DNA from 3 places in the Kineococcus endophyticus genome. Region 1 is predicted to be linked to each of the others. Evidence: predicted binding sites of a transcription regulator. Region 1 holds the regulator's gene; each other region holds the start of a gene.
The links. The regulator HrcA, encoded in region 1, represses chaperone genes, less so after heat shock. The targets are predictions, from matches to a motif close to GNTNGCACTCGGNNNNNCCGAGTGCNANC.
Positions count from the first base shown of each region.

Region 1 (4,366 bases):
CGGCGTCGGTGCCGTTCGTCCTGACCGACGCGACGGGGGAGGACCGCGCCCGCGCGGAACTCCCGGCGCGCAAGCTCATCGCGCTCTACGTCGGGGGGATGGGGTCGAAGGAGTCGAACTTCTACGCCGACCTCGGCCGTCGCCTGGGGTTCGGCGAGGCCGTCGACGCCGTGCAGGACCTGTACCTCGCGGGTCGCAAGGACGAAGCGGTGCAACGGGTCCCGTCGGGACTCCTCGAGGCGACGAGCCTCGTGGGTTCCGTCGAGGCCGTGCGCCGGCGGCTGGACGACTACGAACGCGCCGGCGTCACGACCGTCGCGCTGGTCCCGCTCGGCGCGGACGCCGAGGGGGACCTGCGCGCGGTGGCGTGAACCTCAGCGCACCAGCCGGAAGACCAGCGGGTAGCGGTACACGCGGCCCTGGTTGGCGGCCACGGCCGCGAGGATCGTGAACACGAGGAAGACGACGGCCGGGATCCACGCCACGGCGAAGAAGAGGGCGCCGATGCCGAAGGTCACGAGGGCGAAGACGCCCAGGACGAGTCCGAGGACGAGTTCGTAGACGATGAGCGAGATCGTCATGTTCAGCGCCTCGGCGCTGTGCCCGCGCACGAACCCGCTGCGGTCCTTCAGGACCAGGAAGATGACGAGCGGGCCGAGGAACGGCAGGCCGATGAAGCTGGCCGCGATCGCGGACAGGTGCCCGAACATCCCCCACATCCGCTCGTCGGACGGCGACAGGGGCGCGGGCGAGTAGGGCGGCTGCTGGGGGTACGGCGGCTGGCTCACGGTTCCGATCCTCCCGGTTCGCTCAGCGGTCCGCCAGGTCTGCGGTGACGAAGTCCACGAGTTCCTCCACCCGGCCCAGCAGCGCGGGCTCGAGGTCGGCGTAGCTGCGGACGGTCCCGAGGATGCGCTTCCACCCGTGCGCGACGTCGGCCTGCGACGCGTGCGGCCAGCCGAGCTCGGCGAGGACGCCGTGCTTCCAGTCCTGCCCCTTCGGGATCGTCGGCCACCGCGTCCAGCCCAGCCGCTGCGGCCGGACCGACTGCCACACGTCGATGAAGGGGTGCCCCAGGACGAGGACGTGCGGGCTGGTGGCGACCTTGGCGACGATGCGCGACTCCTTCGACCCCGGGACGAGGTGGTCGACGAGGACGCCGATGCGGCGGCCGGGGCGGGGGCCGAACGCGCGGATCGCGGCGTCGAGATCGTCCACGCCGTCGAGCATCTCCACGACGACGCCCTCGACGCGCAGGTCGTCGCCCCAGACCTTCTCGACGAGCTCGGCGTCGTGCCGCCCCTCGACGAGGATGCGCGAGGCGCGGGCGGTGCGTGCCGTGGCACCGGTCACGGCGACCGAGCCGCTGGCCGTCCGGGTGGGGCGGGCCGGGCCGGCGCTCACGGGGGCGACGAGGCGGACCGGCTGCCCGTCGACCCAGAACCCCGGGCCGAGCGGGAAGGTGCGGGTGCGGCCCCTGGCGTCCTCCAGGACGACGACGTGGACGCCGCCGCTCTTCTCCACCCGCACGACGGCGCCGACCCAGCCCGTGTCGACGTCCTCGACGACGAGCCCGCGGACGGCCGGCTCGTCGCGGTGGACGGGCTTGGGGCGGGTGCGGGCGTGCGGGTCGGCGGACAGCACGTCGGCGCCGTACCGGTCGGGGGGCAGCTGGCTCACCCGCGGCACGCTAACGAGCGACCCGCACCGGACGGTGGAGGCGCGGCCGGGGCACACGTCCTAGACTTGGCACTCGCGCGCGAAGAGTGCCAACAGGGTGGATGCCGACACCGGACCGGGAGGGGTGGATGAGCGACGACCGCAGGCTCGCGGTGCTGCGGGCCATCGTGGAGGACTACGTCTCCACCCACGAGCCCGTCGGGTCGAAGGCCCTGGTGGAGCGGCACCAGCTCGGCGTGTCCCCGGCGACCATCCGCAACGACATGGCCGTGCTCGAGGACGAGGGCTACATCACCCAGCCGCACACCAGCGCGGGCCGCATCCCGACGGACAAGGGGTACCGCCTCTTCGTCGACCGCCTCGCCAACGTCAAGCCCATGACGCCGGCGGAGAAGCGCGCCATCGAGACCTTCCTGCACGGCGCGGACGACCTCGACGACGTCGTGGACCGGACCGTGCGCCTGCTGGCACAGCTGACGCGGCAGGCCGCCGTCGTGCAGTACCCGTCGCTCTCGCGCGCCAGCGTGCGGCACGTCGAGCTCGTGGGGGTGGGCGGGCGCAGCGCCCTGCTCGTCCTCATCACCGACTCCGGCCGCGTCGAGCAGCGCGTCCTGGACGTCCGCTCGGCCGTCGACGTCGAGACGCTCGGGGTGTCGCTGGCGGCGCTGCGCACGCGGGTCAACGCCTCCGTCGCCGGCAAGCGGTTGCGTGAGGCGCGCGAGGCGCTCACCGACCTCGTCCAGCAGACGCCGCAGGCCGACATCGCCATCGCGGCGGAGGTCGCGGCCTCCCTGGGGGACTGCCTCACCGCCTCCCTGGAGGAGCGCGTCGTCATCGCCGGGACGTCGAACCTCGTCAAGTCCGGGGCCGACCTGTCGATGCCGCTGGGCAGCGTCCTGGAGGCCCTGGAGGAGCACGTCGTGCTGCTGCGCCTGGTGCAGGAGCTGGCCGAGGAGCACCCGTCCGAACGCGGCGGCCTGAGCGTCCGGATCGGCGCCGAGAACCTGCACCTCGGTCTCGACGGGACGTCCGTCGTGACCACCGGCTACGGCGGCGAGGCGGTCCTGGCCCGCCTCGGCGTCCTCGGCCCCACCCGCATGGACTACCCGACGACGATGGCCGCGGTCCGAGCGGTGTCACGCTACGTCTCGCGGATCCTCGCGTCGTGACCCGGTAGTGAGACGACTCGTGACCAGCACCCGGAAGAGAACCGACAGGAGAACCCCGACCTCGTGAGCGACTACTACGACGTCCTGGGCGTCTCCCGCGACGCCTCCACGGAGGACATCAAGCGCGCGTACCGCAAGCTCGCGCGCAAGCTGCACCCCGACGTCAACCCCGACGCGGGGGAGCAGTTCAAGGAGGTCTCGCAGGCCTACGAGACGCTGTCGAACCCCGACAAGCGCTCGGCCTACGACCGGGGCGGTGCCATGCCCGGCGGTGCGGGCGGCGGCTTCGGGGCCGGGTTCGGCTTCTCGGACATCATGGACGCGTTCTTCGGCCAGGGCGGCGGGGGCGGCCGGGGCCCCGGTCCGGCCAGCCGGACCCAGCGCGGTCAGGACGCCCTGATCCGCGTCGACGTCGACCTGGCCGAGGCCGCCTTCGGCGGCGAACGCTCGATCCAGGTCGACACCGCGATCCTCTGCCCGACCTGCAAGGGCTCCTGCTGCCAGCCGGGCACCAGCCCGGCCACGTGCGACATCTGCCACGGGCAGGGGTCGGTCCAGCGCGTCGTCCGCTCGCTGCTCGGGCAGGTCATGACCCAGCAGCCGTGCCCGACGTGCCGCGGCTTCGGCACCGTGCTGCCCTCGCCGTGCCTGGAGTGCTCGGGGGAGGGCCGCATCCGCGCCCGCCGCCCTCTGACGATCCGCATCCCCGCGGGCGTGGACACCGGGACCCGCATCCAGCTCGCCTCCCAGGGCGAGGTGGGGACGGCCGGCGGCCCGCCCGGGGACCTCTACGTCGAGATCCACGAGCGTCCGCACCCGGTGTACTCCCGGTCCGGGGACGACCTGCTCTGCACCCTCGAGGTGCCGATGACGGCCGCCGCGCTCGGCGCGAGCATCCCGCTGGAGACGCTCGACGGCACCGAGGAGATCGACGTGCGCCCCGGCGCGCAGGCCGGCGACGTCGTGACCCTGAAGCAGAAGGGTGCCGAGCACCTGCGCGCGCAGGGCCGCGGTGACCTGCTCGTGAAGCTCGAGGTCCTGACGCCCCGCGACCTCGACGAGGAGCAGGAGGAGCTCCTGCGCCGCCTCGCCGAGCTGCGCGGGGAGGTCCGGCCGGCCGGGAAGCTGTCCGAGAGCCACCAGGGCGTCTTCTCGAAGCTGCGCGACCGGTTCTCCGGCCGCTGAGCGCCCGCCCCGCCTGACGGCACGGGGTCACCCCGTGCCTCCCGACGTCCGCCCGCCCCACGGCGAGTGGGGGAGCGCCCTTCAGGAGACGGTGACCGTCTTGGTGTCCCCGGCGGTCGGGCCCGCCTCGCCACCGGACTCGTCCGGCGCGAAGACCGTGACGGTGTAGGTGCCCGCCGGCACCTGCGCGGTGAAGGAGAACGGGGCGAAGGTCCCGTTCGCCCCCGCCTGCACGGCGTCGCGGGCGACCTCGGTGCCGGCGCTGTTGGTGATCGTGTACATCAGGGTGCCCTCGAAGGCCGACCCGACGCCCTTGACCGCGACGGAGCCCG
Region 1 covers NZ_JBFNQN010000001.1:133,161-137,526, forward strand. The annotation lists gene AB1207_RS00590 (LLM class F420-dependent oxidoreductase) at 1-371, shown strand, start outside; gene AB1207_RS00595 (DUF4870 domain-containing protein) at 375-788, opposite strand; gene AB1207_RS00600 (DUF3097 domain-containing protein) at 811-1,671, opposite strand; gene hrcA (heat-inducible transcriptional repressor HrcA) at 1,809-2,849, shown strand; gene dnaJ (molecular chaperone DnaJ) at 2,913-4,034, shown strand; gene AB1207_RS00615 (Gmad2 immunoglobulin-like domain-containing protein) at 4,116-4,366, opposite strand, start outside.

Region 2 (4,366 bases), on a different contig from region 1:
GGTCGAGGAGGGGACCGGGGCGGTCGTCGGGTACCTGCTCCTCACCGTCGAACCCGTCGACGGGAACGGTCACGTCGAACAGGTCAGCGTCCACCCCGGCCACGCCCGCCGCGGGATCGGCCGGCGCCTCCTCGAGCTCGCGGCCGACGTCACCCGGGAGGACGGCCGACCGGCGCTGACGCTGACGACCTTCGCCGACGTGCCGTGGAACGCGCCGTACTACCGGCGGCTGGGTTTCCGCGACGTGGCCGACCCCGGCCCGCAGCTGCGGGCCCTGCGCGTGCACGAGGCCGAGCTCGGCCTCGACGCGTGGCCGCGGCTGTGCCTGGCCCTGGACCTGACCGGACCCACCGGTGTCGTCCTGCGCGACATGCGCTGGTGGGACGTCGCCGACGTGCACGCCCTCGAGAGCGACCTGTTCGGCCGGGGCGCCTGGAGCGTCGAGGCGTTCTGGGGGGAACTCGCGCAACCGAACCGTCGGTTCCTGGTGGCCGAGGACGCGGGGCGCGTGGTCGGGTACGGCGGGATCGTCGTCGCGGGGGCCGACGCCGACGTGCAGACCATCGGTGTGGCCCGCGACCAGCAGGGCCGGGGGACGGGCCGCGCGCTGCTGCGGGAACTGCGCACCAGCGCTGTCGACGCCGGTGCGACGCACCTGCTGCTGGAGGTGCGGGCCGACAACGAGCCGGCCCAGCACCTCTACCGCAGCGAGGGGTTCGAGCAGATCGCCCGGCGGGCCCGGTACTACCAGCCCGACGACGTCGACGCGCTCGTCCTGCGGGCGCGCATCAGCTGACCGGGTCCACCACCAGCACGCTCTGCCTGCCCGCCACGCGCGTCAGGACGATCGTCGCGGGCCGGGACCCCTTGAGCGCCAGCTGCTTGCGCAACTGGTCGGGGTCGACGGCGGTCCCGCGCTTCTTGACGGTCAGCGCTCCGACGTCCAGGGAGCGCAGGTGCGCCCGCAGGCTCTTGAGCCCGAACGGCAGCACGTCCAGGACCCGGAACGAGCGGACGAGCGGGGAGGAGACCGCGTCGTCCGTCGTGACGTAGGCGATCGTCTCGTCGACGAGCCGGCCTCCGAGGTCGGCCGCGACGCGTCCGACGAGCCCGGCCCGGATGACCGCGCCGTCGGGTTCGTGCAGGAACCCGCCGACCGCGCCCACCTCGGCGTCGGGCAGGTCCACCGAGTCCAGGTCGACGGCGACACCGCCCCGCACCACCCGCGCGCTGCGCGCCACCCCCGGCCGGGCCAGCGGTCCGCACCACAGCGCGCACTCGACGACCTCGCCGTCGACGGAGGTCCACTGCGCCTCGGCGTCCGCGGGGACGAGCTCGTGGGGCAGGCCCGGCGCGAGCTTGGCCCCCGTCGCCGGGACCCGGGCGGCCGTCGCCAGCACGAACGACAGCGGCGGCGAGGTGGCCTCGGGGTCGAAGACGCGCCGCCCGCCCGACGTCCGGCGGGCCGGGTCGAACCACGCGCCGTCGCCCTCGCCGAGCTCGCCGGTGATCCCGGCCGTGACGTCCTCGCAGCGGACGGCCACCCCGAGGTTGTGCGTGGCGACGGCGGCCGTGACGGGGTCGGCGTCGACGGGCAGGACGGCGAGCCCCGCGTCGAGGAAGGCCAGGGAGTCCGCGCCGACGCCGCAACCGAGGTCGGCGACCCTCGCCACCCCCGCCGCGACGAAGCGGCGGGCGTGCTCGCGGGCGACGACGGCGCGGGTCGCCTGCTCGACACCGGCTGCGGTGAACAAAAGGTCTCGGGCCCGGTCGCCGAACTTCGCGGCCGCCTTCGCCCGCAGCCGCGACTGGGTCGTGGCCAGGGCGGCGAGGGCCGGGTCGTGGCCCGCGCGCCGCAGCCGGGTGGCCAGCGCGACGGGGTCCTCACCGGCCGTCCCGGCCAGGGCGTCGAGGAGGGCGCGGCCCGCCGGGGACCGCAGGGCGTCGACGTCGGCGGTGTTCACCCGGAGGATGCTCCCAGAGCCCCCCTGCGTCTGGCACTCGTCAGGGCTGAGTGCTAACGTCTCGCGCAGCGTCGGTGGCACTCCCCGGGTGGGAGTGCCAACGGGGCAGCGGCCGCCCGGAACCCGCGACGACGGTCGTCCGCTCCCCACCGTTCCGACCGTCCCGTACGCCAGTTCGCTGAAGCAGAAGGGGAGGGCCGCACCAGTGTCGGTCTCCATCACTCCGCTCGAGGACCGCATCGTCGTCAAGCCGCTCGACGCGGAGCAGACGACCGCTTCCGGTCTCGTCATCCCGGACACCGCCAAGGAGAAGCCCCAGGAGGGTGAAGTCCTGGCCGTGGGCCCGGGTCGCGTGGACGACAACGGCAACCGCGTGCCGGTCGACGTGGCCGTCGGCGACAAGGTCATCTACTCCAAGTACGGCGGCACCGAGGTCAAGTACGGCGGCGACGAGCTGCTGATCCTCTCGGCGCGCGACGTCCTCGCCAAGGTCGCCAAGTAGTCGACCAGAGGTCCTGACGCCCCGGGCACCCGATCTCGGGTGCCCGGGGCGTCCCTCGTTGCGCACGTCTACGGAAGGAAGAAGACATGGCCAAGCAGCTCTCGTTCGACGACAAGGCCCGCAAGTCCCTCGAGCGCGGCGTCGACGCGCTCGCCAACGCCGTCAAGGTGACCCTCGGCCCCAAGGGCCGCAACGTCGTCATCGACAAGAAGTGGGGGGCGCCGACGATCACGAACGACGGCGTCACCATCGCCCGCGAGGTCGAGCTCGACGACCCGTACGAGAACCTCGGCGCGCAGCTCGCGAAGGAGGTCGCCACCAAGACGAACGACGTCGCCGGTGACGGCACCACCACCGCGACCGTCCTGGCCCAGGCCCTCGTCAAGGAAGGCCTGCGCAACGTCGCGGCCGGCGCGGCCCCCTCCGGCCTCAAGCGCGGGATCGACAAGGCCGTCGAGGCCGTCAACGACAAGCTCCTGTCGCTGGCCCGCGACGTCGACGGCAAGGGCGACATCGCCCACGTCGCGACGATCTCGGCCCAGGACGCGACGGTCGGCGACCTGCTCGCCGACGCGTTCGACAAGGTCGGCAAGGACGGCGTCATCACGGTCGAGGAGTCCTCCACGACCGCCCTCGAGCTGGACTTCACCGAGGGGATGCAGTTCGACAAGGGCTACATCTCGCCGTACTTCGTCACCGACGCCGAGCGTCAGGAAGCGGTCCTCGAGGACGCCTACGTGCTCGTGCACCAGGGCAAGATCTCGACGGTCCAGGACCTGCTGCCGCTGCTGGAGAAGGTCCTCAAGGTCTCCAAGCCGCTGCTGATCATCGCCGAGGACGTCGACGGCGAGGCGCTGTCGACCCTGGTCGTCAACAAGATCCGCGGCACCTTCAACGCCGTCGCGGTGAAGGCCCCCGGCTTCGGCGACCGCCGCAAGGCGATCCTGCAGGACATCGCCACCCTCACCGGCGCGCAGGTCGTCGCCGAGGAGGTCGGCCTCAAGCTCGACCAGATCGACCTCGACGCGCTGGGCACCGCCCGCCGCATCACGGTCACCAAGGACGACACGACGATCGTCGACGGCGCCGGCTCGGCCGACGACATCGCCGGCCGCGTCGCCCAGATCAAGGCCGAGGTCGAGCGCACCGACTCCGACTGGGACCGCGAGAAGCTCCAGGAGCGCCTCGCCAAGCTGTCCGGCGGTGTCGTCGTCATCAAGGTCGGCGCGCACACCGAGGTCGAGCTCAAGGAGAAGAAGCACCGCATCGAGGACGCCGTCTCCGCGACGCGCGCCGCGATCGAGGAGGGCATCGTCGCCGGCGGCGGCTCGGCCCTGGTGCACGCCGTCTCCGTGCTCGAGGACGGCCTGGGCACGACCGGCGACGAGGCGACCGGTGTCGCGCTCGTCCGCAAGGCGGCTTCGGAGCCGCTGCGCTGGATCGCCGAGAACGCCGGCCTCGAGGGCTACGTCGTCGTGGAGAAGGTCCGCTCGCTCGAGCCGGGCAACGGCCTCAACGCCGCGACCGGCGAGTACGTCGACCTGCTGGCCGGCGGGGTCCTCGACCCGGTCAAGGTGACGCGCTCCGCGCTGCGCAACGCCGCCTCGATCGCGTCGATGGTGCTCACCACCGACACGCTCGTCGTGGACAAGAAGGAGGAGGAGCCCGCCGCTGCGGGTCACGGTCACGGCCACGGCCACTGACCTCTCCTGAGGACCACGCGAAGGGCCCGGCTCCCCTGGGGGAGCCGGGCCCTTCGTCGTTCCCAGCGGTGTCCCGGCCCACCGGCCGGTCCGTGCGCCGCACCACACCGCGCACGGGGTGGAGCAGGGCGTCAGCCGGCGATGCGCATCCCGCGGCGACGCTCGGTCGCGTAGACGGCTTCGCGGTCGTCCTCGGT
Region 2 covers NZ_JBFNQN010000003.1:324,092-328,457, forward strand. The annotation lists gene rimI (ribosomal protein S18-alanine N-acetyltransferase) at 1-796, shown strand, start outside; gene AB1207_RS05815 (class I SAM-dependent methyltransferase) at 789-1,964, opposite strand; gene groES (co-chaperone GroES) at 2,170-2,466, shown strand; gene groL (chaperonin GroEL) at 2,553-4,169, shown strand; gene AB1207_RS05830 (WhiB family transcriptional regulator) at 4,301-4,366, opposite strand, start outside.
Region 2: groES (co-chaperone GroES) is a predicted target of HrcA. The motif match lies at 1,994-2,022, and genes of this name have one in related genera.

Region 3 (4,366 bases), on a different contig from region 1:
CGTCGGCGCGTCGGTGGTGGCGTGGTGGTCCAGGCGCAGGGTGACCGCGTCCCCGTCCTGACGCAGGGAGTACGTGCAGGACACCTCGAGCGTGCCGGGGAACCCCATGTCGCCGTCGGGGCTCGTCAGGGAGAACCGCACCGCCGGAACCCCGTCGACCTCGGTCTCCTCCGCGGTCCAGACGCGCTGGTCGAAACCCTCGACTCCGCCGTGCAGGGCGTTCGGGCCGTCGTTGGTCGGGACGTCGTAGCGGGTGCCGTCGAGGGTGAACCGTCCGCCCGCGAGCCGGTTCGCGACGCGACCCACGCTCGCGCCGGGGTAGCCGTCGGCGGCCTCGTAGGCGGCGACGTCCGGGAGTGCGACGACGACGTCACCGATCTCGCCCGCGGCGTCGGGGACGCGGACCTGCTGCAGCGTGGCCCCGCGGGTCAGGACGGCCGCCGACGCGCCGGAGGGGAGTCGCAGCTCCCACCGCTCGACCGGCTCGCCGCGCCGGGTCCGGCCGAAGGGGCTGCGCTGCACCGTGGGGGAGGTCATGGGCCGATCGTGCCCCACGACACCCCGGTCCGTGCACGGGGTCGCCGTGCCTCGCCGCCGGGAGGCAACGTTCCCTACCACGGGCGGCCGGTCAGGCGAGGCGCCAGTCGATCCCGTCCCCGCCGGCCTCGCGCAGCAGCGCGTCGACGCGGCTGAAGGGGCGGGAGCCGAAGAACCCGCGCGAGGCGGACAGGGGGCTGGGGTGCACGCCCGCGACGACGGGCACCCCGTCGAGCAGCGGCTGCACCTGCTGCGCGTCCTTTCCCCACAACAGCGCGACGAGCGGACCGCCCCGCGTGGCGAGGGCGCGGACGGCGGCGTCGGTGACGGCCTGCCAGCCCAGGCGGCGGTGCGAGCCCGAGCTGCCCGCGCGGACGGTGAGGACGCGGTTGAGCAGGAGGACACCGGAGTCCGTCCACGACGACAGGTCCCCGTGCTCGGGGGGCCGGACGCCCACGTCGTCGCGCAGCTCGCGGCCGATGTTGACCAGGCTGCGCGGCAACGGCCGCACGTGCGGTTCGACGGCGAAGCTCAGCCCGACCGGGTGGCCGGCCGTCGGGTAGGGGTCCTGGCCGACGAGCAGCACCCGCACCCCGTCGAACGGCTGGCGGAAGGCGCGCAGGACGTCTCCCGGCGCGGGCAGCCAGCCGGCGTCGTCGGCCAGGGAGGCGGAGATGCGCTCCAGGTCGGCGCGCACGGGAGCCAGGGCCCGGGCCCAGCCGGGGTCGAGGTCGTCGAGGCCGAGACCGGCCGGGTCGGCGGCCGTCGCGGGGAAGACCGGGGGGGTCCGTGAGGCGGCTGGGTCGGCAGTCACGCGTGGGACGGTACCCAGGCCGGACCCGCGGCGCGCGGTCCCCGGCGCGCGGACGGAGGAGAATGACACGCGTGTGATGCCCTGCCTAGACTCGCCCCGCGAGCTGCCGTTCGGGGGCTCGGTCGAGAGGGGTGGACACCGTGGAGCGCTGGGACGCGACGGCACGCATCGAGGCCGACGTGCACACGGGGGACCACGCGCAGGAGGGGCCGGGCGGGGCGAGCGAACTGCCCGAGGGCCTGACCCGCCGCGACGCCGAGATCCTCGCCTTCGAGCGCCAGTGGTGGAAGTACGCCGGCGCCAAGGAGCAGGCCGTGCGCGAGCTCTTCGACCTCTCCCCGACGCGCTACTACCAGCTGCTGAACGCCCTCATCGACTCCCCGGCGGCCCTGGCGCACGACCCGATGCTCGTCAAGCGCCTGCGCCGCATGCGGTCGAGCCGCCAGCGTGCGCGGTCGGCCCGTCGTCTGGGCGTGCAGCCCTGAGCGGTCGGGGCCACCGCCCCCGCCAGCTCGCCGCGCGTCGCGGCGCCCACCGCACGCGCCGGGGGCCCGCCGGGGTGGCGGTGCTCGTCCTCGTCTGGCTCCTGGTGGCCGCGGCCGTCGCCACCGGGGTCGTGCTGGCCCTGCGCTCGGTCCTGCAGCCCGTCCTGGGAGTGCTCGACGGCGTCCTGTGACGCTCCCGCGCCGGCGCCCGTCGTGACCTTTCCGTGAAGACGAGGTTCACAGAACCTTGTAACACGCGCCCCTCCCGGCACTAATCTGAGCCTCGGTCGATCAGTTCGAGGAGCACACCCTCCCCGGGAGCGCACATCGGACCTGGCCCACGGCCTCGTGGCCGCGGGCAGCGTGAGACCCGTGTCCGGCGCGCGCCGGAGGCGTCTTCCGCTCGCTGCAGCACCAGGAGAAGGCAATGGCTCAGGGCACCGTGAAGTGGTTCAACGCCGAGAAGGGATACGGCTTCATCACCGTCGACGACGGTGGTGCCGACGTGTTCGTCCACTACTCCGCCATCGTCGCGGACGGCTACCGGTCCCTCGAGGAGGGGCAGCGGGTCGAGTTCGAGGTCGGCCAGGGGCAGAAGGGTCCGCAGGCCGAGAGCGTGCGCGGACTCTGACGCGGCGCGACCAGCGCAGGCGGCACTCGAGGCAGGACTCGAGGCAGGACGCGAGGCAGGACGTCAGGAGGGCCCGGGGTGGGTGACCACCCCGGGCCCTCGTCCGTCCGTCCGCCCTCGGCGGACGGGGGCGTGGGGTTTGCACTCGACGGGGGAGAGTGCCAACATTGGCGTTGGCACTCTCGAGTCGAGAGTGACAACTCGACCCGGGAGCGAAGCTCCCCGGCCGGTCCGGTGAGGCCTGCGGGCGCCGGGGGACGTGACCCCGGGGCTGCTGGCCGTCCGTCGCGGGCGCCGTTCCGACCACCCACCGCCCGTCTTCTGGGAGGAACACCAGGCATGAGCAAGATCATCGCCTTCGACGAAGAGGCTCGTCGCGGCCTCGAGCGCGGGATGAACCAGCTCGCCGACGCGGTCAAGGTGACGCTCGGCCCCAAGGGCCGCAACGTCGTCCTGGAGAAGAAGTGGGGCGCCCCCACGATCACCAACGACGGTGTCTCCATCGCCAAGGAGATCGAGCTCGAGGACCCCTACGAGAAGATCGGGGCCGAGCTCGTCAAGGAAGTCGCCAAGAAGACGGACGACGTCGCCGGCGACGGCACGACCACCGCCACCGTCCTCGCCCAGGCGCTCGTCCGCGAGGGTCTGCGCAACGTGGCCGCGGGTGCGAACCCGATGGGCCTCAAGCGCGGCATCGAGAAGGCCGTCGAGGCCGTGACCGAGCAGCTGCTCGCCGCGGCCAAGGAGGTCACCACCAAGGAGCAGATCGCGGCCACCGCCGGGATCTCCGCCGGTGACGCCTCCATCGGCGAGCTCATCGCCGAGGCGCTCGACAAGGTCGGCAAGGAAGGTGTCATCACCGTCGAGGAGAGCAACACCTTCGGCCTCGAGCTCGAGCTCACCGAGGGCATGCGCTTCGACAAGGGCTACATCTCGCCCTACTTCGTCACCGACGCGGAGCGTCAGGAGACCGAGCTCGAGGACCCCTACATCCTCATCCTCAACTCCAAGATCTCCACGGTGAAGGACCTGCTCCCGCTGCTGGAGAAGGTCATGCAGTCGGGCAAGCCGCTCGTCATCGTCGCCGAGGACGTCGAGGGCGAAGCCCTCGCGACCCTGGTCGTCAACAAGATCCGCGGCACCTTCAAGTCCGTCGCCGTCAAGGCCCCGGGCTTCGGCGACCGCCGCAAGGCCATGCTCGGCGACATCGCCATCCTCACCGGTGGCCAGGTCATCTCCGAGGAGGTCGGCCTCAAGCTCGACACCGCTGACCTCGACCTGCTGGGCCGCGCCCGCAAGGTCGTCGTCACCAAGGACGAGACCACGATCGTCGAGGGTGCCGGCGACGCCGACGCCATCGCCGGCCGCGTGGGCCAGATCCGCGCCGAGATCGACCGCTCCGACTCCGACTACGACCGCGAGAAGCTCCAGGAGCGCCTCGCGAAGCTGGCCGGCGGCGTGGCCGTCATCAAGGCCGGCGCGGCGACGGAGGTCGAGCTCAAGGAGCGCAAGCACCGCATCGAGGACGCCGTCCGCAACGCGAAGGCTGCCGTCGAGGAGGGCATCGTCGCCGGTGGTGGCGTGGCCCTCATCCAGGCCGGCGTGCTGGCCTTCGACAAGCTCGAGCTCGTCGGTGACGAGGCGACCGGCGCGAACATCGTCAAGGTCGCCATCCAGGCTCCGCTCAAGCAGATCGCGGTCAACGCCGGTCTCGAGGGTGGCGTCGTGGCCGAGAAGGTCAGCAACCTGCCGACCGGTCACGGCCTCAACGCCGCGAACGGCGAGTACGTCGACCTGCTCGAGGCCGGGATCAACGACCCGGTCAAGGTGACGCGCTCCGCGCTGCAGAACGCCGCCTCCATCGCGGCGCTCTTCCTCACGACCGAGGCCGTCATCGCC
Region 3 covers NZ_JBFNQN010000009.1:86,797-91,162, reverse strand. The annotation lists gene AB1207_RS14020 (aldose epimerase family protein) at 1-537, opposite strand, end outside; gene AB1207_RS14015 (uracil-DNA glycosylase) at 629-1,351, opposite strand; gene AB1207_RS14010 (DUF3263 domain-containing protein) at 1,519-1,836, shown strand; gene AB1207_RS14005 (cold-shock protein) at 2,264-2,467, shown strand; gene groL (chaperonin GroEL) at 2,807-4,366, shown strand, end outside.
Region 3: groL (chaperonin GroEL) is a predicted target of HrcA. The motif match lies at 2,605-2,633, and genes of this name have one in related genera.